3 regions of the Streptomyces sp. R41 genome follow, and region 2 is predicted to be linked to each of the others. Evidence: riboswitches for the same ligand, from Rfam matches in the RefSeq annotation. Region 2 holds a riboswitch; each other region holds the start of a gene.
What was found. A riboswitch is a leader RNA that binds a small molecule or an ion and turns the genes downstream of it on or off. The one in region 2 is predicted to bind thiamine pyrophosphate.

Region 1 (7,363 bases), 2.2 Mb from region 2:
CCGACGGTCCCGGTCCCGGGGGTTCAGTGGATCTCGAAGCCGACGGTCCCGGTCCCGGGGGTTCAGTGGATCTCTAAGCCGACGGTCCCGGTCCCGGGGGTTCAGCGGATCTCGATGGTGATCGTCGAGCCCTTGGGCGCCGTCTCGCCGCCGTCCACCGACTGGCTCTTGACGTGGTCCCCGAAGAGCCCGAGCAGACCCCGGTCCTCGTTGACCTTGAACCCGGCGGCCTCCAGCTTCTGCTTCGCGTCGTCCACGCTGTCGCCCACGACGTCCGGGACCTCGACCATCTCGGGGCCCTTGGAGATCGTCAGCGTCACCGTGTCGCCGGTGGCGACCTCGCGACCCGCCGCCGGCGACTGCTCGGCGATCTGGCCCTTGTCGAACTCCGAGTTGACCCGCTCCGAGGAGATCTTCACCTTCAGACCCGAGTCCTCGAGCTCCGCCGTGGCGTCCTCCACTGACGCGCCGGTGACCTCGGGCACCTCCACCGGGCTGCCCTTGCTGACGACGAGCGCGATGGCCGAACCCGCGTGTCGCTCGGTGCCCGCTGCCGGATCCGTGCTGATCACAAAGCCCTTGGGCACGTCCTCGTTGAACTCCCGGGTGACCATGCCCGCGGCGAGGCCGTCGCCCTTCAGCACTTCCTTCGCCTTGAACAGGGCGAAGCCCTTCAGGGCGGGCACCTTCACCGTCTCCGGGCCGTCCGAGATGGTCAGCGTCACGGAGTCGTTGTCACGGATCCGGGCGCCGACCTCGGGGTCGGTGCTGATGACGGTGCCGCGCTTCACGGTGTCGCTGTACTGGTGCTTGACCTGACCGACATCGAGCCCGGCCTGCGTCAGCCGGTCCTTGGCCTCGGTCTGGGTCTTCGCGAGGATCGGCGGGACCTTGGTGAACTGGCCGGAGTTGATGTACCAGACGCCGGCACCGAGGCCCAGCACCAGCACGATGGCGGCGACGATCGCCAGCATCCCGCGGCGGGGCCGCGCGGCACGCCGGGACGGAGCGGCCTGCCCGGACGTGAACGGACTGCTCTGCTCGAACCGGCTCGTCCGGTTGAGTGCGCCGTTCTCGTCGTCCTCGTTCACGGGCAGCGGCCGCGGTACGGACAGCGAGCGCGGGATCACACTCGTACGGTCCTCGGCGTTGTCGTGGCCCATGGCGAGGGCCCCCGGCGGGACGGCGTCGAGCTGCTCGGCGGTGAGCCCCGCGCGCGCCTGAAGCACCTGGCCGAGCAGCGCCACCGCGTCGTGCGGGCGCACTTCGGGATTGCGGGCGGTCGCCGTGGCGACCAGCTCGTCGAGCTCGTACGGCATCCCCGGCACGGCGGCCGACGGCGGCGGCACGTCCGCGTGCAGGTGCTGGTAGAGCACCTGGGCGGGGGAGTCCCCGGAGTGCGGCTTGTCGCCGGTGAGCATTTCGTAGAGGACGACCCCGCACGCGTAGACGTCGACGCGGGGGTCGGCGGTGCCGTGCTCGATCTGCTCGGGAGCGAGGTACGAGACGGTGCCGAGGACGGCCCCCGTCGTGTTCGTCACGGTGTCCACGGCCCGTACGAGACCGAAGTCCGCCACCTTGACCCGGCCGTCGTCCCCTATGAGGACGTTCTCCGGCTTCATGTCGCGGTGCACGAATCCGGCGCGGTGCGCGGCGCCGAGGGCGGCGAGCACCGGCTCCAGGATGTCGAGCGCGGCCCGCGGCTGCAGGGCGCCGCGGTCGCGCAGTACGTCGCGCAGGGTGCACCCGGCGATGTACTCCATGGCCAGATAGACGTACGACCCGTCCGCCCCCTGGTCGAAGACCTGCACCACATTGGGGTGCGCGAGCCGGGCCACCGACTTGGCCTCGCGGATGAAACGCTCGACGAACGAGCCGTCGGCGGCCAGCGTCGGGTGCATCACCTTGAGCGCGAGCACGCGGTCGAGACGGGTGTCCAGGGCCCTGTAGACCGTGGCCATCCCGCCGACCGCGATCCGTGCGTCTACGCGATAGCGGCCGTCGAGCACCTGCCCGACAAGCGGGTCCTGAAGGGTCGTATCCACGCAGGTGAGTGTACGAGCCGCCACTGTCACGACGCCCCGTTCGGCCGATACCGGAGCGCGACTGCAGCCGACCTGTGACGCACATCGCACGCATGCGCGGACGTCGAAGAGAGGCCCCGCCGCCGCGAGCCCGGCCGCGGCCGGGCACGGCGAGATCGCCCCAGAGGAGACCCGCACTTCCCAGCCAACCGGAAACGAGTGGTGCGTGGGCGGGAGACCCCCGCTGGGCCGGGTGCCTAGAAGGCGGGCCTCTCGGGATCCAGGCGCGCCAAGCCCTCCGCAGGAGACGACGCCTCGGCGAAGTGCCGCCGAGGAATCCGGCCCGCGCGATACGCGAGCCGCCCCGCGTCCACCGCGTGCTTCATGGCCTCCGCCATCAGGACGGGCTCCTGCGCCCGCGTCACCGCTGAGGCAAGCATCACACCCGCACACCCCAGCTCCATGGCGAGCGCCGCGTCCGACGCCGTACCGGCCCCCGCGTCCAGAATCACCGGCACGCGCGCGTGCTCCACGATCAACTGGAAGTTGTGCGGGTTCCGGATCCCCAGCCCGGACCCGATGGGCGAGCCCAGCGGCATGATCGCGGCGCAGCCGACGTCCTCCAGCTTCCGCGCCAGGACGGGGTCGTCATTCGTGTACGGCAACACGGTGAACCCGTCGTCGACGAGCGTCTCCGCGGCGTCGAGCAGCTCGATCGGGTCGGGCAACAGCGTGCGCTCGTCGGCGATGACCTCCAGCTTGACCAGGTCCGTGCCGAGCGCTTCGCGCGCGAGACGTGCGGTCAGCACGGCCTCGCCCGCGGTGAAACAGCCCGCCGTGTTCGGCAGCACGCGGATGCCGAGCTTGTCGAGCACGGACAGGACCGACCCGTGCACGGACGCGTTCACGCGCCGCATCGCGACCGTCGTCAGCTCCGTACCGGACGCCACGAGAGAGCGCTCCAGCACGTCGAGGCTTGGCGCACCGCCCGTACCCATGATCAGCCGGGAGGAGAAGGACGTACCACCGAGGACAAAGGGATCGTCGGCCATGGGTCAGCCTCCTTGGACGGCGGTGAGGACTTCGACGCGGTCTCCCTCGGAGAGGGCAGTGGACGACCACTGCGCGCGCGGGACGACGGTTTCGTTGAGGGCGGCGGCCACGCCGGACGGAGCGGCGGTGAGGGCCGCGACGAGTGTGTCGAGAGCGGTACCCGAGGCGATCCGCTGCCGCTCTCCGTTGACGAAGATGTTCATGCGGGCTGCTCCGTGAGGGCGGCGGCGCCGAAGCGCCGTGGAGTGAAGGGGCGGGCCACGTCGGGGAGTTCACCGGTGGTCAGCACGTGCGCCATCGCGTCACCGGTGATGGGCGTGAGGAGCACACCGTTGCGGTAGTGCCCGGTGGCGAGGAGGAGGCCGTCCAGCTCGGTCGGTCCGAGGAGCGGCGCGTTGTCGGGTGAGCCGGGGCGCAGCCCCGCCCGGGTCTCCGTGAGCGGCAGCTCGGTGATCCCGGGGACCAGCTCATGGGCGTCGCGCAGCAGCTCGTACACGCCGCCCGCGGTCACCGTCGTGTCCCAGCCCAGTTCTTCGCTGGTCGCGCCCACGACGAGCTCGCCGTTCTCGCGCGGCACCAGATAGACCTGGCTCCCGCGCACGACGGCGCGGACGGTACGGCTCAGGAAGGGCGCGTACCGATTCGGCACGGTCAGCCGCAGCACCTGCCCCTTCACGGGGCGCACGGGCGGCAGGACGTCGTCGGGAACGCCCGCCAGACGCCCGCTGAGGCTGCCCCCGGCGAGCACGATCTGGCCCGCGGCCGGCTCGGTGCCGTCCGTGGTGACGACTCCGGCGGCACGGTCCCGTACGACGCTCAGCCGCTCCGCCCAGGTCCGGTGGAACACCACTCCGGCCCGCTCGCACGCCGTGACCAGGGCCTTGGCGAGTCGGCGCGGATCGACCTGGTGGTCGCCGTCGACCCGCAGACCGCCGCGTACGCCGGGTGCGAGCATCGGCTCCAGACGGCGGCACTCGCGCCCGCTCAGCCACTCCGAGTCGAGCCCCGACTGGCTTTGCAGGGCGTGCAGTTCACGCAGATGGGCGCGGTCGTCGGCGTCCAGTGCGACGGCCAGTGTGCCGCACTGGCGGTAGCCGAGGTCTTGGCCCGTGGCTTCCGTGAGTTCGGCGGCGAAGTCCGGATAGCGGCGCGCGGAGGCGAGGTTGAGGCCCAGCAGGGTCTGCTCGCCGTAGTGCAGTTCGGTGACGGCGGCGAGCATTCCGGCCGCGACCTGGGCCGCTCCGCCGCCCGGTTCGGGATCCACGAGGGCGGTGGTGAACCCGCGTTGCGCGGCCCGCCAGGCCGTCACGAGCCCGATGATTCCGCCCCCGATGACGAGGACGTCTGACGTACGTGTAGGCGACATGGGCGTCCAGCCCCTCCCTTCGCCGGCATGACCCGGATCAGGTTCGTACGGTCGGAGGCCGTCCCAGCCTCCCTCTCAGCCCGGTGCGTCCGGGCTCCCGCGAGTGCTTTACGTTGGCCACCCTAGCCCGCCGCCGGCTGTCTCAGTAAGGGAGCCTCCGCCCATGCCCCGCTCGCTCGACGGCCTCGTCCTCGCCCCGGTCGCCGACCAGGCACCAGGTCAGGTGGGCACCCGCACCCGGTTCACGTACCACGAGAAGGACGGCGAGATCTGCGCCGAGTACGCGGGCGGCGATGTCGTACGCGGACATCTCGTGGGTACTCGTGAGGGTGACCGCCTCGACTTCCGGTACGTGCAGCTGAAGCGCGACGGCGGCACCTCGTCGGGGCACTGCGTGTCCCGCGTGGTCGAACTGCCCGACGGGCGCGTACGCCTGGAGGAGACCTGGGAATGGGAGTCGCAGACGGGCAGCGGGACGAGCGTGGTGGAAGAAGTGGAAAAAGCGGGAGAAGTGGACGGGTGAGCGGTGGAAGAGGGACGTGCAATGTGCAACAGGTCACTGAGCACGTCCCCTGACTGACAATTTGTCAGTTGTCTATGGTGATCAGGTGAGCGAGCAGACGCAGGCGCAGGCGCAGGGGCGTACGGCACAGCGAGTCGTCGTCGTGGGCGCGGGCATGGCCGGTGTGCAGACCGCGGTCGCCCTGCGTGAACAGGGCTTCACCGGCAGCGTGACGCTGATCGGCGCGGAGCCCCATCAGCCGTACGACCGGCCGCCGCTGTCCAAGGCCGTACTGCTCGGCAAGGCCGAGGGCTCCGCCTTCGACGTCGACTTCGAGGCACTGGACATCGAACTGCAGCTCGGACGCGAGGCGCTCGGCGTACGCCCCGAGGACCATGAGCTGGACACCGAGACCGGGCCCGAGCCGTACGACGTCCTGGTGATCGCGACCGGCGCGGAACCGATTCAGCTGCCAGGCGCGGAGGGCGTGCCCGGGGTCCATCTGCTGCGCACCCTGGACGACGCCGAGCGGCTGCGCCCCGTCCTCGCCCAGCAGCACGACATCGTGGTCGTCGGGGCCGGCTGGATCGGCGCCGAGTTCGCCACGGCGGCGCGCGAGGCGGGGTGCGCGGTGACGGTCGTCGAGGCCGCCGACCGGCCGCTCGCCGGCGCGCTGCCCGCCGAGGTGGCCGCGCCGATGGCGGCCTGGTACGCGGACAGCGGGGCCTCGCTGCGTACGCACGCGCGCGTGGAGCGCATCGAGCCCGGCGCGGTGGTGCTGGACGACGGCTCCCGGGTGCCCGCGGGCGCCGTGGTCGTCGGAATCGGCGCACGCCCCGCGACCGCCTGGCTGGCCGGCTCCGGGATCGCGCTCGGCGCCCACCGTGAGGTGGTGGCCGACGACCATCTGCGCACCTCCGTACCGGACGTCTACGCGGTCGGTGACTGCGCCTCCTTCCCTTCGGGAAGGTACGAGGACCGCCTTCTGGTCCACCACTGGGACAACGCCCTGCAGGGCCCGCGTACGGTCGCCGCGAACATCATCGGCGAGGCCCCCGCCGCGTACGACCCCGTCCCGTACTTCTGGTCCGAGCAGTTCGGCCGTTTCGTCCAGTACGTCGGCCACCACGCCCCCGCCGACACGACCCTCTGGCGCGGCGACCCCTCCGGCGCCGCCTGGACGGTCTGCTGGCTCCGCGACACCCGATTGGTCGCCCTGCTGGCGGTGGGCCGACCGAGGGATCTGGCCCAGGGCCGCCGACTCATCGAGGCGGGCACCCCGATGAACCCGGAACTTCTGACGGACCCGTCGAAACCGCTGAAGGCGGCGACGGCGGCGTAGCCGAGACTTCTACGCCACCGGAGGATGCACCGGTTCGGCGGAGCCCCGCGATCGTTTCGGCGTGACGGGGCGTCCCCCCGACCGCGCTTTCCGGCGGTGCCGAGCGGCCGAAACCCACCCGATCGCACGAGCGTGGGACCCCGGCCCGGGCGGGACTCGGGTACCGAGTGTCAGTCCGGGATGGCAGGCTTGTCCCGTGACCGAGATTGACGCAAAGATCGATGCTCTCGTCCCCGCCTGGCTCACCCTCCCCGACATCGCCGAACAGCTCGGCGTCGAGGTGACCCGCGTCCGGCAGCTGGTCAAGGAGGGCCAGCTGATCGCCGTACGCCGTGGTGAGAACCGCGCGCTGCACGTCCCCGCCGCCTTCATCGACGGGGACAAGGTCGTCAAGGGCCTGTCCGGCACCTTGACGCTCCTGCGGGACGACGGCTTCACCGACGAAGAGATGCTCGAGTGGCTCTTCACCCCCGACCCGACCCTGCCCGGCACCCCCGCGCAGGCTCTGAGCGAGAATCGCGGCACGGAGGTGAAGCGCCGCGCCCAGGCGCTCGCCGTCTGACCTGACAACCGTCCGGCGTACGGACCACGGCCGGCACCGGGCCGAAAGGCCACGGGCCATCGTGGTCCGTACGCGCCGCAAGGCCACCGGGCCATCGTGATCCGTACGCGCGCCGCAAGGCCACCGGTCCACCGTGGTCCGTACGCACCGACAACGGGGGATACACGCATGCCCGAGAACGCCGCCGCCACCGCACGCGCCCAGCTCGCCGACGCCCGCGTCTACCTGTGCACGGATGCCCGCAAGCGCCAGGGAGACCTCGCCGAGTTCCTGGACGCCGTCCTTGAGGGCGGGGTCGACATCGTGCAGCTGCGCGACAAGGGCATGGAGGCGGCCGAGGAGCTGGAGCACCTCCAGGTCTTCGCGGACGCCTGCGCACGCCACGGCAGGCTCCTCGCGGTCAACGACCGGGCGGACGTCGCCCACGCGATCGGCGCCGACGTACTGCATCTGGGCCAGGGCGACCTCCCGGTCCCCGCGGCCCGCGCCGTCCTCGGCGACGACATCCTGATCG
Region 2 (7,363 bases):
GCTCCGCGGAGCCGGGCGCGACCGCGATGGGGCTCGCCGCCACCGTGGGGGAGGTGTCCGAGACCGCCGGGGCCGGCGCCATCGCCGTCGTCGCGGTGCTCGCCCCCGTCCTCGCCGGGACAGCGGCGGCGATCTTCCTGCTCGTGGGGTACCTCCTGAAGATGCTCGACCCCGAGCAGACGTTCGCCAAGACCCTCCTCACCACCGGATGGGTCTTCGGCGCGGTCACGGCGGCCGCGATTCTGGTCGCCGCGGTCGGGCTGCTGCTGACCGCACTGCGCAACAGTTCCTCCTCGCTCCAGGCCGGAGCGCGCGGCGAGCTGAACGAGCAGGTGGCCCGGGCCAGGGAAGCCTGGCGCGAGGCCCTGCTGGAACGCGGCATCCTGCCGTTCCTCCGGGAGGCCCTCGCCGATCCGGGCTCCGCGGCACTGGGCCGTCCGGCACCGGCGCCCAGCCGCATCCCGCAACTCGGCTACAACCGACCGGGGTTCAGCAGCCCTGACGGCGGACCCGCGGCCGGCCCGCGCCCGAGCTTCTCCAGCCCGGACTTCACGAGCCCGGACTTCGGAGGGCCCGAGCACCAGCCGGAGTGACGCCCGGGCCGACCGGGTGCTTCATGTCCGGGGGCGACGGCCTGATGCGGAAAGGAAACCGGGGCCCGCGCTGATGGGGCGCGGGCCCGAACCGGTGGGTGGTGTACGCCCGTACGCTCTCCGGCAGGGCGCGTCCGAACGCCCCCCTGGCCGGGCTCCGTCCGCCGATGCCCGGCCCGACAGGGCCCCGTGTCGGGTCCGGCCGCGCCAGCAGGGCCCGGTCAGATGATGCCGAGCTGGCGGGCCGCGGTCATCCAGGCCGGGAACTCGGACAGCAGCCGGTCGTAAAGCTCCGGGTCCGGGATGCTGCTGATGTCGTCGACGGCGAAGAAGCCGACGTTGTCGACGCGTCGGCCCGGCAGCGTGTCGAACCGCTCCAGCACGCCGTAGTTGGACCGTCCCAGGCCCACGAACTGCCAGAAGATCGGCTCCTCCACCGCCTCCCGCAGCTCCTTCTCGATCTCCTTGTTGCGATAGACACCTCCGTCGGAGAAGAACAGCACCAGGGTGGGATCGGCGGCCGGGTGCTCACGCACATATGTCCGGACCTCGGCGATCACCTTCTGCTCCTCGTTCTGGATCCCGACCGCGCGCATGTCCACCTGCCCCGGCCGCAGGCCCTTCCGCGGCTTCTTGCTCCGACGGAACAGGCTCAGCTCACCGACCCGGACATGGAGCTCCAGCCACTCGGGCAGTTCCCCCAGACCGAGATCCGGCAGCCGGGCCGCATGGGACGCGAACGTCCAGGCCTGCATCACTCCGTCGTCGTCCAACTGCGCGGCCACCGCGGCCATCCGCTCCACCACATCGGCCACGACACCCTTCGAGTACAGGAAGGACATCGACCCGGAGGCATCTAGAACCAGGACGACACGCGCTGTGACCCCCTCCGCCCCGCGCTTTCGCAGACTGACCGCCACCTGCTCCTTGCGCAGGGAGAGCCGCTTGCGCATGTCCACGGGCAACTGCTCCTCGCCCTTGGTGAGGCGAGGCGCGGAGCCTGGGGGCGCCGGCGGAACCTGCGGGGCGGGCGGGGCCACAGGCGGCGCGATGGGCGGGCCCGCGGACGGCACCACCGGTGGGCCCGCGGCGGTCACCGCAGGCGGCACCGCCGACGCGGCACCGGTCCCGGGCGCGGAGCCGGCGGCAGACGCGGAGCCCCCGGCCTCGTCGTCCACGCTGATCCCGAAGTCGGTCGCCAGGCCAGCGAGCCCGGACGCGTAGCCCTGTCCGACCGCGCGGAACTTCCACTGGCCGCCGCGCAGATACAGCTCACCACCGATGAACGCCGTCTCCGTCGTGGCCTCCATCTCGAAGCGCGCGAGCTCCTGCCGCGTCCCGGCGTCGAGCAACGTGAGCGTCAGGCCGGACAGCTCGCCGAAGGTGCCGCCGTCGGCCGAGGCGCACAGGACAACCCGCTCGATGCCCGGCTCCAGGGCGCGCAGGTCCACTCCGACCGTGTCCGTCGTGGCTCCGCCGTCCCGCCGCTTCCCGAGGTGCCGCACGGCCCCGGAGGCATGCTGCGGCTGGTTGTAGAAGACGAAGTCCCCGTCGTCCCGCACCCGTCCACCCGCACCCAGCAGCAGCGCCGAGGCATCGGCGTCCGGCGCACCGGACCCACCGGACCCACCGGACCCACCGGACCCACCGGACCCACCGGACCAGCTCAGCACGACCTGCACGGCCTCGGCGGCCACGGGAAGGTTGGCGCCCTTGCTCATGGATGTCGCTGTCATGCGCCCAGTCTGCCGACAGAACCCGGCCCTGAAGCCGTCCGATGCACATATACGAGCCTCGGACGGCTCCGAACACCACGCACTCGTGCGCGCCTCAGTCCGCCAACGGCAGATAGACCCGGTTGCCCGCCGCCGCGAACTCCTTGGACTTCTGCGCCATACCCTCCTCGATCTCCGCCTGCGAACCGCCGTGCTCACGCCGGATGTCCTGCGAGATCTTCATCGAGCAGAACTTCGGCCCGCACATGGAGCAGAAGTGGGCCGTCTTGGCGGGCTCGGCCGGCAGTGTCTCGTCGTGGAACTCCCGTGCCGTGTCCGGGTCGAGGGCCAGGTTGAACTGGTCCTCCCACCGGAATTCGAAGCGGGCGTCGGACAGCGCGTCGTCCCATTCCTGCGCACCTGGGTGCCCCTTGGCGAGGTCGGCTGCGTGGGCGGCGATCTTGTAGGTGATGACGCCGGTCTTGACGTCGTCACGGTTGGGCAGGCCCAAGTGCTCCTTGGGCGTGACGTAGCAGAGCATGGCCGTGCCCCACCAGGCGATCATCGCGGCACCGATGCCGGAGGTGATGTGGTCGTACGCCGGCGCGACGTCCGTCGTCAGCGGGCCGAGCGTATAGAACGGAGCTTCATCGCAGATCTCCTGCTGAAGGTCGATGTTCTCCTTGATCTTGTGCATCGGGACATGTCCCGGGCCTTCGATCATGGTCTGTACGTTGAAACGCTTGGCGATCGTGTTGAGTTCCCCGAGCGTCCTCAACTCCGCGAACTGGGCGGCGTCGTTGGCGTCCGCGATGGAGCCGGGCCGCAGGCCGTCGCCGAGCGAGTACGTGACGTCGTACGCCGCGAGGATCTCGCAGAGCTCCTCGAAGTTCTCGTACAGGAACGACTCCTTGTGGTGCGCGAGGCACCAGGCCGCCATGATCGAGCCGCCGCGCGAGACGATGCCGGTCTTGCGGTTCGCGGTGAGCGGCACGTACGGCAGGCGTACGCCCGCGTGGACCGTCATGTAGTCCACGCCCTGCTCGGCCTGCTCGATGACCGTGTCCTTGTAGATCTCCCAGGTCAGCTCCTCGGCGCGGCCGTCGACCTTCTCCAGTGCCTGGTAGAGCGGCACCGTGCCGATGGGGACGGGGGAGTTGCGCAGCACCCACTCGCGGGTCGTGTGGATGTTGCGGCCGGTGGACAGGTCCATGACCGTGTCGGCGCCCCAGCGGGTCGCCCAGGTCATCTTCTCGACCTCCTCCTCGATGGAGGACGTCACAGCCGAGTTGCCGATGTTGGCGTTGACCTTCACCAGGAACCGCTTGCCGATGATCATCGGCTCGATTTCCGGGTGGTTCACATTCGCGGGCAGCACCGCACGGCCCGCGGCGATCTCCTCGCGTACGACCTCGGGGTCGACGTTCTCGCGGACCGCCACGAACTCCATCTCGGGCGTGATCTCACCGCGGCGGGCGTACGCGAGCTGCGTCACCGCCTGTCCGGGGCGGCCCCGGCGCGGCTGGCGCGGCCGTCCAGGGAAGACCGCGTCGAGGTTGCGCAGCCCCCCGCGCGGTGAGGTGTGCTTGATCCCGTCGTCCTCGGGGCGGACCGGACGGCCCGCGTACTCCTCGGTGTCGCCGCGAGCGATGATCCAGTTCTCGCGCAGTGGTGCCAGACCCCTGCGTACATCGGTATCGACGGTCGGATCGGTGTACGGGCCGGAGGTGTCGTACAGCGTGACGGACTGCCCGTTGGTGAGGTGCACCTGACGGACCGGCACTCGTAGATCGGGGCGAGAACCGCCGACATACGCCTTGTGCCAGCCGATGGACTTCCCGGCCTCGCCGTTCTCGGTCGGGGCGGATGCCCCACCGTTCTCGGCCGGAGCAAGCGCCCCGTCCGTCTGGCTGGAGGCAGGCGTGCGTACGTCCTTGTTGGTCATGAGACCTACTCCCTACGCCGGCATTACCCGGTAACAGGTTCGGCGGTCGACGCAGCGGCTTCCGTCCGTCGATGTTTCATGTGAAACATCGCTGAGACGAAGGTCAGCGCCCTCTCAGCCCGGTGCTCCGAGCTCCCGCGTGTGCAAAGGTGCCTCCACGCTAGCGTCATATCTGGCGCGCTGAACAGAGGGCCCCCTCCGTTCTTGCGATGATCGGTCGGTGACCACAATGCAGCAGCCCCCATATCCACCGTCCGAGCCGCCTCGCGGACCCGGCTCCGGTGAGGGCCATGGACATGGTTCCGGCGACGGCCGCGGACATGGACCGGGCGGTGGTGGCCATGGCCCCGGACCAGGCGACGGCCCTGGCGGCGGGCACGGCCACTCGCACAGCCACGGCCCCGCAGTCCCCGTATCCAAGCACCTGCGCAAGGTCATCGCCGCGGTGCTGATCCCCTTCACCACGGCGGTCGTCGTGGGTCTCGTGGTGCTCTGGCCCGGCGGCGCCCCGTCCCACGAGCGCACCGGCGTCGGCTTCGACCGGCAGACCCAGCAGGCGACGGTGACCAAGGTCGACAAGGTGGACTGCAAGTCCGTGAACGCCTCGGGGGAGACCCCGACCGGCGACACCTCCACCGCCGAGGGCTCCTCCGCGCAGCAGCAGGCGACGGGCGACTGCAAGAAGGCGACGATCCGGATCGATACCGGCAAGGACAAGGGCCGTACGTTCACCGAGATCGTCCAGCCGGACCAGTCGCGGCAGTTGCATCAGGGCGAGAAGGTCGTGGTCGCGTATGAGCCCTCCGCGCCCAAGGATTTGCAGTACTCGGTAACCGACGTGAACCGGAAGTTCCCCCTGGCCCTGCTCGCCGGGATCTTCGCACTGGTTGTCGTGGTGGTGGGCCGGATGCGCGGCGTCATGGCGCTCATCGCGCTGGCCATCAGCTTCCTGATCCTGAATTTCTTCATCCTGCCCGCGATCCTGCATGGCTCGGACCCACTGATCGTGGCGGTCGTCGGGGCCAGCGCCATCATGCTGATCGCGCTCTACATGTGCCATGGCCTCTCGGCCCGCACGTCGGTGGCCGTCATCGGCACACTGCTCTCGCTGGTGCTGATCGGTGTGCTCGGCTCCGTCTTCATCGGCTGGGCGGCGCTGACCGGGAACACCGACGACAACACTGGCCTGATCCACGGCTTGTATCCGTCCATCGACATGAGCGGTCTGCTGCTCGCGGGCGTCATCATCGGTTCGCTCGGTGTGCTCGACGATGTGACGGTGACGCAGACGTCCGCGGTCTGGGAGCTGCACGAGGCGAATCCCACGATGGGCTGGCGTAGCCTGTACCGCGCGGGAATCCGCATCGGCCGCGACCACATCGCATCCGTCGTCAACACCCTCGTCCTGGCGTACGCGGGCGCTGCGCTGCCGCTGCTGCTGCTCTTCTCGATCGCGCAGAGCAGTGTGGGCACGGTCGCCAACAGCGAATTGGTCGCCGAAGAGATCGTGCGCACCCTGATCGGCTCGATCGGCCTGGTCGCCTCGGTGCCGGTGACCACCGCGCTGGCCGCTCTCGTGGTCTCCGCGGACCGTCCGGAGACCGCGGCCGGCCCTGTGGAGCCCACGGGAGCCAGGACGCCTGTACGCAGCGGAAAGGGCCGCCGCCGCAAGCGCTGAAACCATCCGGCACCCGCGCCCCTTGTGAGGAAGCGTTACTCCACTTGGGGGGTAGCGGTGCGTCAGCCCGCGCTCTGCTCCTCCGCCAGAATGCGGTCCAGCGCCTCGTCGAGGTGCGTGTCGAAGTCGGCGAGGGAACGCTCCTGCCCCAGCGGCACGAGCTTGTCCGTGCGGTCGAGGAAGGCCACGAGCGGCGCCGCCCCGGACCGGAACAGCGCGTGGTCGCCGCCCACCTGAAGCCGGATCAGCACCTCGCCGAACGCCTCCGGGTCGGCGGGCGCGATGTGCACATCGCCGTCACCGCACGGCCTGCCCACGCCGTCGATCAGCAACTCCCGCCCGAACGCCCAGGTCACAGGAGCGTCGCCGGGCAAATGAAAGGTCAGCCGCACGGCGTACGGATCACAGGTCTCGTATCGCAGCTCCACCGGAATGCGGAAGGACAACTCCTCCGACACGAGGAAGCTCATCATGACCTCGGCCTGTACCGACTCGCGCATCGCCTACCCCGTCGTTTGCCGTCGACTGGCCAGGAATCGTCCCCCTGACACTGCTGAAATCTTGCTCAAAGTGCACACGAGATCACAAGGAGTGAGTTTTCAGATACTGATAGAGATGGCGAGTGTCCCTAGCAGCCTGCCGATTTCGCCCTGCAATTGGCGTGCGGCGGGCAGCAGTCGCTCGGCCTGGTGAGAAGGCAGAGAAATGGCCATCGTCCCGGCAGTTGTGCCTGCCGTGATGGGGATCGCGGCGCAGACGGTGCCCAGCGCGTACTCCTGGCGTTCGATGACGGGCTCCATCCGTCCCGTCCGCTCCAGGCGCCGCAGCAGGCTGTCGTTGTCACGCACCGTGTACGGAGTGATCGACTGCACCGGGTAGCGGTCGAGGTGGTCCCGGCGGGCCTTCTCGTCCAGCTGGGACAGCAGACACTGGCCGATCGCGTGGGCGTGCCCGGTCTCCCGGAAGTCGGCCCACTCCTCGACCGCCGGATTGCCCGGGGTGTCGGCGATGCACATGACCTCGATCTCGCCGTCGCGGTAGATCGCGTAGTACACCGGTACGCCGATCGAATCGCGCCAGTGCGCGAGCGCGTCGCTCACGGTGCTGCGACGTTTCTGCTGTGCTCCGCTGCTGCTCAGCCGCTCGGCGGCCTCACCAAGGAAGAACAGCCCCTTGTCGCGGCGCAGATAGCCCTCATGGACCAGGGTGCGCAGCAGGTGGTACGCCGTCGGCAGCGCGAGCCCGGCCTCGCGGGCGAGCTGCTTGGCGGGCGCACCGTGCTCGCGCGCAGCGACAGCCTCCAGAAGGCGCATTGCCCGCTGCACGGAGCCGATCAGGGTCGTGGCGTGCGGCTCCAGGGACGCAGCCTCCGCGGGAGGGGTGCGCGGAGCACATGTCTCCCCGGGCGTGGTGCGCGGCTGGGCGGGCGGGA
Region 3 (7,363 bases), 2.2 Mb from region 2:
ATCTCGCCGGACCTGACCGCGCCGTCCGAGGCGTGCAAGTCCACCGAGACGCCGAAGCCTTCGGAGACCCCGAAGCCGTCGGAGACCCCCTCGCCGTCGGAGACCCCCTCGGACACGCCGGCCCCGTCGGCCTCCGAGAGCACCACCGCCCCCGCGACGACGGGCGACAACTCCCCGTCTCCCGCGGCCGGTGACTCCAACCTCGCCGAGACCGGTGCGAACTCCAACACCCCGATGATCGCCGGCATCGCCGGTGCGCTCGTCGTGGTGGGCGGCGGAGCGGTGTTCTTCGGTATGCGCCGCCGTGGCGCGTCGAAGGCCAACTGACCCGCACACACCGCATGCACGCGTGGCCCGTCCCCCAGGGGGCGGGCCATTCGCGTACGGCTACCCGAACGTCGCCCGCTGCAGCCAGAAGTCCAACAGCTCTCGCTCCCCCAACACCTCCAACTGCCCGCCGTCCAGGGGCAGTCGGCGATAGAAGCCGAGCAGTACGTCGGTGAGCGGGCCGCGCAGCGCGACGGTCGCCTTCTCGTGGCCCCGGCGCCAGGCGACGCCCTTCTCGGTGAGCTCGACGACCCACTCGGCATTCAGCTCGGGTGTGGTGTCAGTGGCGTGGAGGTGGATGCTGCGGCCCGGGCCGCGCAGTTCGGCCGCCGCGTCGTGCGGCTGGGTCCGCTGCACGAACTCGACGATCCCGAGCCACTCGTCGATCGCGTCCGCGGCCACGTCGGCGTCGACCTCGTACGGCAGTCCAGCGGCCAGCGTCGCGTCCGCGCGATGGATCGCCAGCTCGTGCGTCATCCGGCGCGCCCAGAACCCGGAGTTGAGGACCCCGGCCCACGCCCACACCCGCGTGTCGGGCCCCGCCTCCCGCAGCGTGCCGACGAGCATCTCGCCCGTCTCCGCGAGCCAGGCGTCCAGAGCCGCGGGGTCGCCTTCGGCCTCCGGACCGCCGACGAGCGGAATCCTGTCCTCGGGGACGTTCTCCTGCGCCCGCGTGCGGACGATGAATTCGACCCAGCGCAGCGCCCCGCCCGTGTGTCGCACGAGCTGCTCCAGCGACCACTCGGGGCAGGTCGGCACGGTGGCGGACAGGTCGGCGGCGCCCGCGGCCACCACGTCCCTCAGCTGCCGTACCTGCAGCTCGATCGCGTCGCAGTAGCGGTCGTGTCCGAGTAGCGTCATGATCCGCACCTTATGCGGCAGAGGGCTCCCCGAGTACGACAATTTCGGCTGCGTCGAACTCCACGCCGACCTCGTCCCCGGGCTCCGGCGCGTCCCGCAGCGCGCACGCCGCTTCCAGCCGGGGCGCGTCCTGGGGCTGCAGATGTACGGCGACGTGGGTGCCCCGGAAGGTGCGCGCGGCAACCGTGCAGCGCAGCCCGTCCGCCGCGGCCACGAGCCGTACGCCGGCGGGCCGTACGAGGACTGTGCCCGGCCCCTGGGGGGCGCCCTCCGGCACCGGAACCTTCCCCCACGGGGTGTCCGCGGCCTCCCCGCCCACCGTCGCCTCGACCACGTTGTCGAAGCCGAGGAAGCGGGCCACGAACTCGTCCGCGGGGCGCTGCCAGACCTCAAGTGGCGTACCGGACTGGGCGATCCGCCCGTCCCGCATCACCACGACCCGGTCGGCGAGCGCGAAGGCCTCGCCCTGGTCGTGCGTGACGGCGAGCACGGTCGTGCCCAACTCGCCGAAGAGCCCCCGGAGTTCCACGACGAGCCGTTCGCGCAGGGAGCGGTCCAGCTGGCCGAGCGGTTCGTCGAGCATCAGCAGGCGCGGTCGGGGCGCGAGCGCACGGGCCAGCGCGACCCGCTGCTGCTCGCCGCCGGAGAGTTCCGCGACAGCCCGCCGCTCGGCACCAGGAAGCCCGACGAGCTCCAGCAACTCCTTTACTTCCAGAGCCTGTTGCCCCTTCGCAGCTCCATGCCTCCGCAACCCGAAGGCCACATTGCCGCCCACGTCACGCTGCGGGAAGAGCTGGTGGTCCTGGAACATCAGGCCGACGCCCCGCTTGTGCGCCGGCACCCCCGCCTGGTCGCGCCCGCCCAGTACCACACGGCCCGCGTCGAGCGACTGCAATCCGGCCACCGCCCGCAGCAGCGTGGACTTGCCACTGCCGCTCGGCCCGAGCACGCAGACGATCTCGTGCTGGGCGACATCGAGGTCGACGGCGTCGAGCACCGGCCGCCCGCCGAAGCGTACGGTCGCGCCTTCCAGGCTCAGCAGCATCTAGAACTCCCCGGTCCGGTCGCTCCGTACGCGCTCCAATACCAGCAGCGCCACCGCGCACACCACCATCAAGATCGTCGAAAGGGCCATCGCCTGGCCGTAGTTGAGGTCGCCGGCCCGCCCGAGCAGCCGGGCCACGGCGACCGGCAGCGTCGGATTGTCGGGTCGTGCGATGAAGACGGTCGCCCCGAACTCGCCGAGCGACACGGCGAAGGCGAACCCGGCCGCGATCAGCAGCGCCCGCCGCACCATCGGCAGATCGATCTCGCGCCACACCCGCCACGGCGACGCCCCGAGCACGGCCGCCGCCTCCCGCAGCCGCCCGTCAACCGCCCTCAGCACGGGCAGCATCGTCCGTACGACGAAGGGGACGCCCACCAGGGCTTGCGCGAGCGGCACCAGGATCCAGGACGCCCGCAGATCCAGTGGGGGCTTGTCCAGTGCGATCAGGAACCCGAAGCCGACGGTCACCGCGGAGACGCCGAGCGGCAGCATCAGCAGCGCGTCGAAGCCTCGTACGAGACGACCGGTGTTGCGGCGAGTGAGGGCCGCGGCCGCCAGTCCCCCGATCAATACGGCGATGGCGGTGGCGGCGAGCGCGTACTCCAGCGAGTTGCCGATCGCCTCGATCGGCGCGACAAGGAAGATGCCTCCGTCGGCCGAGGTCAGCGCCTTGTAGTACGCGAACCCGTAGCCGTCGGGAGCGTCGAAGGAACGCTGGACCAGCACGCCGAGCGGAAGCACGAGGAGGACCGCGATGCTCGCCAGCACCCCCGCCAGCAGTGCCCACTGCCCGGCCCCGCGCGGCCGGCGCGCGGTCGCCTCCGGGGCCACCAGGCGCAGGGCGGTCTCCCGGCGGCGTACGGTCCGGGCGTGCACGGCGAGGATCGCGCCCACCGCCACGAACTGGATCATCGTCAGCACCGCCGCCGTCGCCAGGTCGAAGATCTCCGAGGTCTGCCGGTAGATCTCGACTTCGAGCGTCGAGAAGGTGGGGCCGCCGAGGATCTGCACCACGCCGAAGGAGGTGAAGGTGAAGAGGAAGACCATGAGCGCCGCGGCGGCCACGGCCGGGCTCAGGGCCGGCAGCGTCACCTTGCGCCAGGCCGCGAACCGGGAGGCGCCGAGCATCCGGGCGGCCTCCTCCTGGCGCGGGTCGAGTTGCGACCAGAGCCCGCCGACCGTCCGTACGACGACCGCGTAGTTGAAGAAGACATGCGCGAGCAGGATCGCCCAGACGGTGGTGTCGAGCCGTACGCCCCACAGCTCGTCCAGGAGTCCGCCGCGGCCGACGAGCGCCAGAAAGGCCGTACCGACAACGACGGTGGGCAGCACGAAGGGCACGGTCACGACCGCGCGCAGGACCTGCTTGCCCCTGAAATCGAAGCGCGCGAAAACATACGCGCCGGGGAGCGCGATCAGCAGCGTGAGCGCCGTCGAGACGAGCGCCTGCCACGTGGTGAACCACAGCACGTGCCGGATGTCCGACTGCGCGAGCACCTCGCCGATCCGCCCCAACTGCCAGGCCCCGTCGACCTCGAGGCCGCGGGCCACGATCGCGGCGACGGGGTAGGCGAAGAAGACCGCGAAGAACGCGACGGGCAGGGCCATGAGCCCGAGCCGCGCCGCGCTCCCCTTCCGGGCCTTCGGCGGGGCTACTTCAGTACGAGCGAGGTCCACGACTTGACCCACTGGTCACGATTGTCGGCGATCTTGGCCGGGGCCATGGTCTCGGGATCCTTGGCCTGGGGGCCGAACTTGGTGAACTCGGCGGGCACCACGGCACCCTTGACCACCGGGTACACGAACATGTTCAGCGGCATGTCCTGCTGGAACTCCTTGGTGACCAGGAAGTCGAGGAGCGCCTTGCCGCCCTTGGTGTTCTTCGCGTTGCTCAACAGCCCCGCGTACTCCACCTGCCGGAAGCAGGTGCCGTTCACGACGCCGGTCGGCGCGGTCGTCGGCTTCGGGTCGGCGTAGATGACCTCGGCGGGCGGCGAGGAGGCGTACGAGACGACGAGCGGCCGGTCGGCCTTGGCCTTCTTGCCGCCGGCGGACCCGGAGAACTCGTCGTTGTAGGCCTGCTCCCAGCCGTCGACGACCTTGACGCCGTTGGCCTTGAGCTTCTTCCAGTAGTCCTGCCAGCCCCCATCGCCGTACTTCGCTGCGGTCCCGAGCAGGAAGCCCAGGCCGGGCGAGGATGTGGAGGCGTTCTCGGTGACGAGGAGGTTCTTGTACTCGGGCTTGATCAGGTCGTCGAAGGACTGCGGCGGCGTCAGCTTGTGCTCGCTGAAGTAGGCCTTGTCGTAGTTGACGCATATGTCGCCCGAGTCGATGGGCGTGACGCGGTGCTTGTCCTGGTCGACCCGGTACTCGGGCAGGATCTGGTCGGCGCCCCTGGCCTCGTAGGACTGGAAGAGCCCGTTGTCGAGCGCGCGGGACAGCAGGGTGTTGTCGACGCCGAAGAAGACGTCGCCCTGGGGGTTGTCCTTGGTGAGGATCGCCTTGTTGACGGCCTGCCCGGCGTCGCCGTCCTTCAGGACCTTGACCGTGTAGCCGGACTGCTTCTCGAAGTCCTTGAGCACGCTCTTGGACACGGCCCACGAGTCGTGGCTGACGAGCGTCACGGTCTTGGAGTCCGCGGAGCCGCCGCTGTCGGTGGACCCGCACGCCGTCAGTACGGGCAGCGTGACCAGGCCCAGGCCGACGGCCACGGACGCGAACTTCTTGGTGGTGCTCACTGATTTCCTCCTGGCTGACCAGGAAGAGACGCGGCCCTGCCCGGGACCTCTGACAGTTCCCGGGCAGGGCGCAACAGCTTGAGTGGTGACCGAACTTCCTACCCAGAATGACCTGGGCAAGGTTCAGAGGGTCTGCGGTCTCTCCCGCACTCTCAGCGCTGTGGCGCTCCCCTGTCGGAATATGAAGATGTACGTACGCAGGACAGGTTACCGCTCGGTGGCGGCGAGCTGACCGCACGCCCCGTCGATCTCCTGGCCCCGGGTGTCCCGGATGGTCACCGGCACCCCGTGGGCCGCGATCGCCTCGACGAACGCCTTCTCGTCCTCGGGCCGCGATGCGGTCCACTTCGAACCCGGAGTCGGGTTCAACGGGATGAGGTTGACGTGCACCGGCTTGCCCTTGAGCAGCCGCCCGAGCCGGTCACCGCGCCACGCCTGGTCGTTGATGTCCCGGATGAGGGCGTACTCGATGGACAGCCGACGCCCGGACTTGGCGGCGTACTCCCAGCCCGCGTCGAGAACTTCCCGCACCTTCCACCGCGTATTGACCGGTACGAGCGTGTCGCGCAGTTCGTCGTCCGGCGCGTGCAGGGAGATGGCGAGGCGGCACTTGAAGCCCTCGTCACAGAACCGGTGGATCGCGGGGACGAGCCCCACGGTGGACACGGTGATCCCGCGCTGCGACAGCCCCAGCCCGTCGGGCTCGGGATCGGTGAGCGCACGAATAGCACCCACCACCCTCTTGTAGTTGGCGAGCGGCTCGCCCATGCCCATGAAGACGATGTTGCTCAGCCGCGCCGGACCACCCGGGATCTCGCCGTCCCTGAGGGCGCGCATCCCGTCCACGATCTGGTGCACGATCTCACCGGTCGACAGGTTCCGGTCGAGCCCGGCCTGCCCCGTGGCACAGAAGGGGCAGTTCATCCCGCACCCGGCCTGCGAGCTGATGCACATGGTCACCCGGTCCGGGTAGCGCATCAGCACGGATTCGACGAGTGTGCCGTCGAAGAGCCGCCACAGGGTCTTTCGGGTCGTGTCCTGGTCGGTCGACAGATGCCGCACGACCGTCATCAGCTCGGGGAGCAACGCCTCCTGGAGCTTGCCGCGCGAGGCGGCCGGGATGTCCGTCCACTCGGCGGGGTCGTGCGCGTACCGCGCGAAGTAGTGCTGCGAGAGCTGCTTGGCACGAAACGGCTTCTCACCGATCGCGGCAACCGCCTCTTTACGCTCGGCGGGCGTGAGATCGGCAAGGTGCCGCGGCGGCTTCTGGGCTCCGCGCGGGGCGACGAAAGTGAGTTCTCCGGGCTTAGGCATGGCTGTACCAGTGTCGCAGATCGATTTGTGTGACCTGGGGCCCCGATGGAGCCGGGAGGGTGTGAGACCGCCCTCGCTACGGAGATCGCGAACAGTTCGCGATCTCCGTAGCGAGGACGGTCTGCTCGCCGTGGATTCCGCCCGCGGTCTCACCCGCGCGGTCGGCACGTCGCAAGGTCGGCGTACTGAGCACACGAGATTAGGATCCGAATTGTGGCAGACATCCCCGACGAATTGATCAAGCTGGAACATTCCGCCGAAGAGGAACGCGCGAAATGCGCGGGCCTCGCCGGCGACGAGTACGAGACGCAGTGCCGCCGGTGGCGCGAAGCGTCCGAGGTGGCGCAGGCGGCCATCACGAAGTACGCACAGGCGGCCGAGCAGGACCGCCACGAGGTCGAGCAGGCCGTGAAGAAGGCTGTACGGCGGGCAGAGGAGGACCCGGCGGACTAGTCGGGCGGGTAGGCCCCCGTCTCGCGGTTGAGGCGGGGGCCCCGTCGTGCCATCACCCGTGTCTGTGCCAACGAACCTTGAGTCCGTGCCATCGAAGTCTGAGCATCAAAACCGTCACAGCAGCCGCGCCTCGGCTTCGGGGAGTTTCGACCACCAGTGCCCGTAGCGGCTGTAGACCGCCGCCTCGCGTTCGCCGAGGAGCGTCGTCAAGGACTGAGCCTCCGCGGCGAGCCCATCCCAGGCGGCGGAGGGCAGGGGGTGGAAGGCCGTGGCCTCGATGCCGCCGCCCACCGGGCGCCAGACACCGGCGACATGGCCGTCCACCAGCAGGGTGGGCAGTACGTCGCCGTTCCTGCGGATCACCAAGGGGCGGTAGGCCGGGGGTATCACCCGGCTACGGTCGGCATAGGCCAGCAGAACGCTGTCCCACATCGCCATCAGCCGGGGCGGGGCGGGGGTTTCCGCGGGCGGCCGGGAGGCACCCGGGAGGTCGAACAGCGTGCCGCCGTCCGGCCCCTGGAGCTGCTCGACGGCGCCGTCCAGAGCGCGGAGCGCCTCGCGGACGGCCGCCCGCTGCACCATGGCGAACTGCGCCACGTCCGCCACCGACGCAGGCCCGAAC

Region 1: linked by a shared signal. The riboswitch ahead of thiO (glycine oxidase ThiO) and the one ahead of thiC (phosphomethylpyrimidine synthase ThiC) in region 2 are both predicted to bind thiamine pyrophosphate.
Region 3: linked by a shared signal. The riboswitch ahead of AB5J53_RS34335 (thiamine ABC transporter substrate binding subunit) and the one ahead of thiC (phosphomethylpyrimidine synthase ThiC) in region 2 are both predicted to bind thiamine pyrophosphate.

What each region holds. Positions count from the first base shown of each region.
Region 1 is NZ_CP163443.1:3,040,032-3,047,394, reverse strand. Features, by position in the region: gene pknB (Stk1 family PASTA domain-containing Ser/Thr kinase) at 102-2,045, opposite strand; gene AB5J53_RS14255 (thiazole synthase) at 2,282-3,076, opposite strand; gene thiS (sulfur carrier protein ThiS) at 3,080-3,280, opposite strand; gene thiO (glycine oxidase ThiO) at 3,277-4,443, opposite strand; TPP riboswitch at 4,441-4,554, opposite strand; gene AB5J53_RS14240 (hypothetical protein) at 4,607-4,966, shown strand; gene AB5J53_RS14235 (NAD(P)/FAD-dependent oxidoreductase) at 5,052-6,287, shown strand; gene AB5J53_RS14230 (Rv2175c family DNA-binding protein) at 6,484-6,849, shown strand; gene thiE (thiamine phosphate synthase) at 7,018-7,363, shown strand, end outside.
Region 2 is NZ_CP163443.1:5,277,373-5,284,735, forward strand. Features, by position in the region: gene AB5J53_RS24170 (hypothetical protein) at 1-593, shown strand, start outside; gene AB5J53_RS24175 (VWA domain-containing protein) at 815-2,329, opposite strand; gene thiC (phosphomethylpyrimidine synthase ThiC) at 2,424-4,253, opposite strand; TPP riboswitch at 4,246-4,402, opposite strand; gene AB5J53_RS24185 (YibE/F family protein) at 4,474-5,931, shown strand; gene AB5J53_RS24190 (SsgA family sporulation/cell division regulator) at 5,994-6,431, opposite strand; gene AB5J53_RS24195 (IclR family transcriptional regulator) at 6,531-7,289, opposite strand.
Region 3 is NZ_CP163443.1:7,508,944-7,516,306, reverse strand. Features, by position in the region: gene AB5J53_RS34355 (LAETG motif-containing sortase-dependent surface protein) at 1-327, shown strand, start outside; gene AB5J53_RS34350 (maleylpyruvate isomerase family mycothiol-dependent enzyme) at 388-1,188, opposite strand; gene AB5J53_RS34345 (ABC transporter ATP-binding protein) at 1,199-2,233, opposite strand; gene AB5J53_RS34340 (ABC transporter permease) at 2,234-3,913, opposite strand; gene AB5J53_RS34335 (thiamine ABC transporter substrate binding subunit) at 3,889-4,974, opposite strand; TPP riboswitch at 5,052-5,157, opposite strand; gene rlmN (23S rRNA (adenine(2503)-C(2))-methyltransferase RlmN) at 5,182-6,288, opposite strand; gene AB5J53_RS34325 (hypothetical protein) at 6,502-6,741, shown strand; gene AB5J53_RS34320 (winged helix DNA-binding domain-containing protein) at 6,856-7,363, opposite strand, start outside.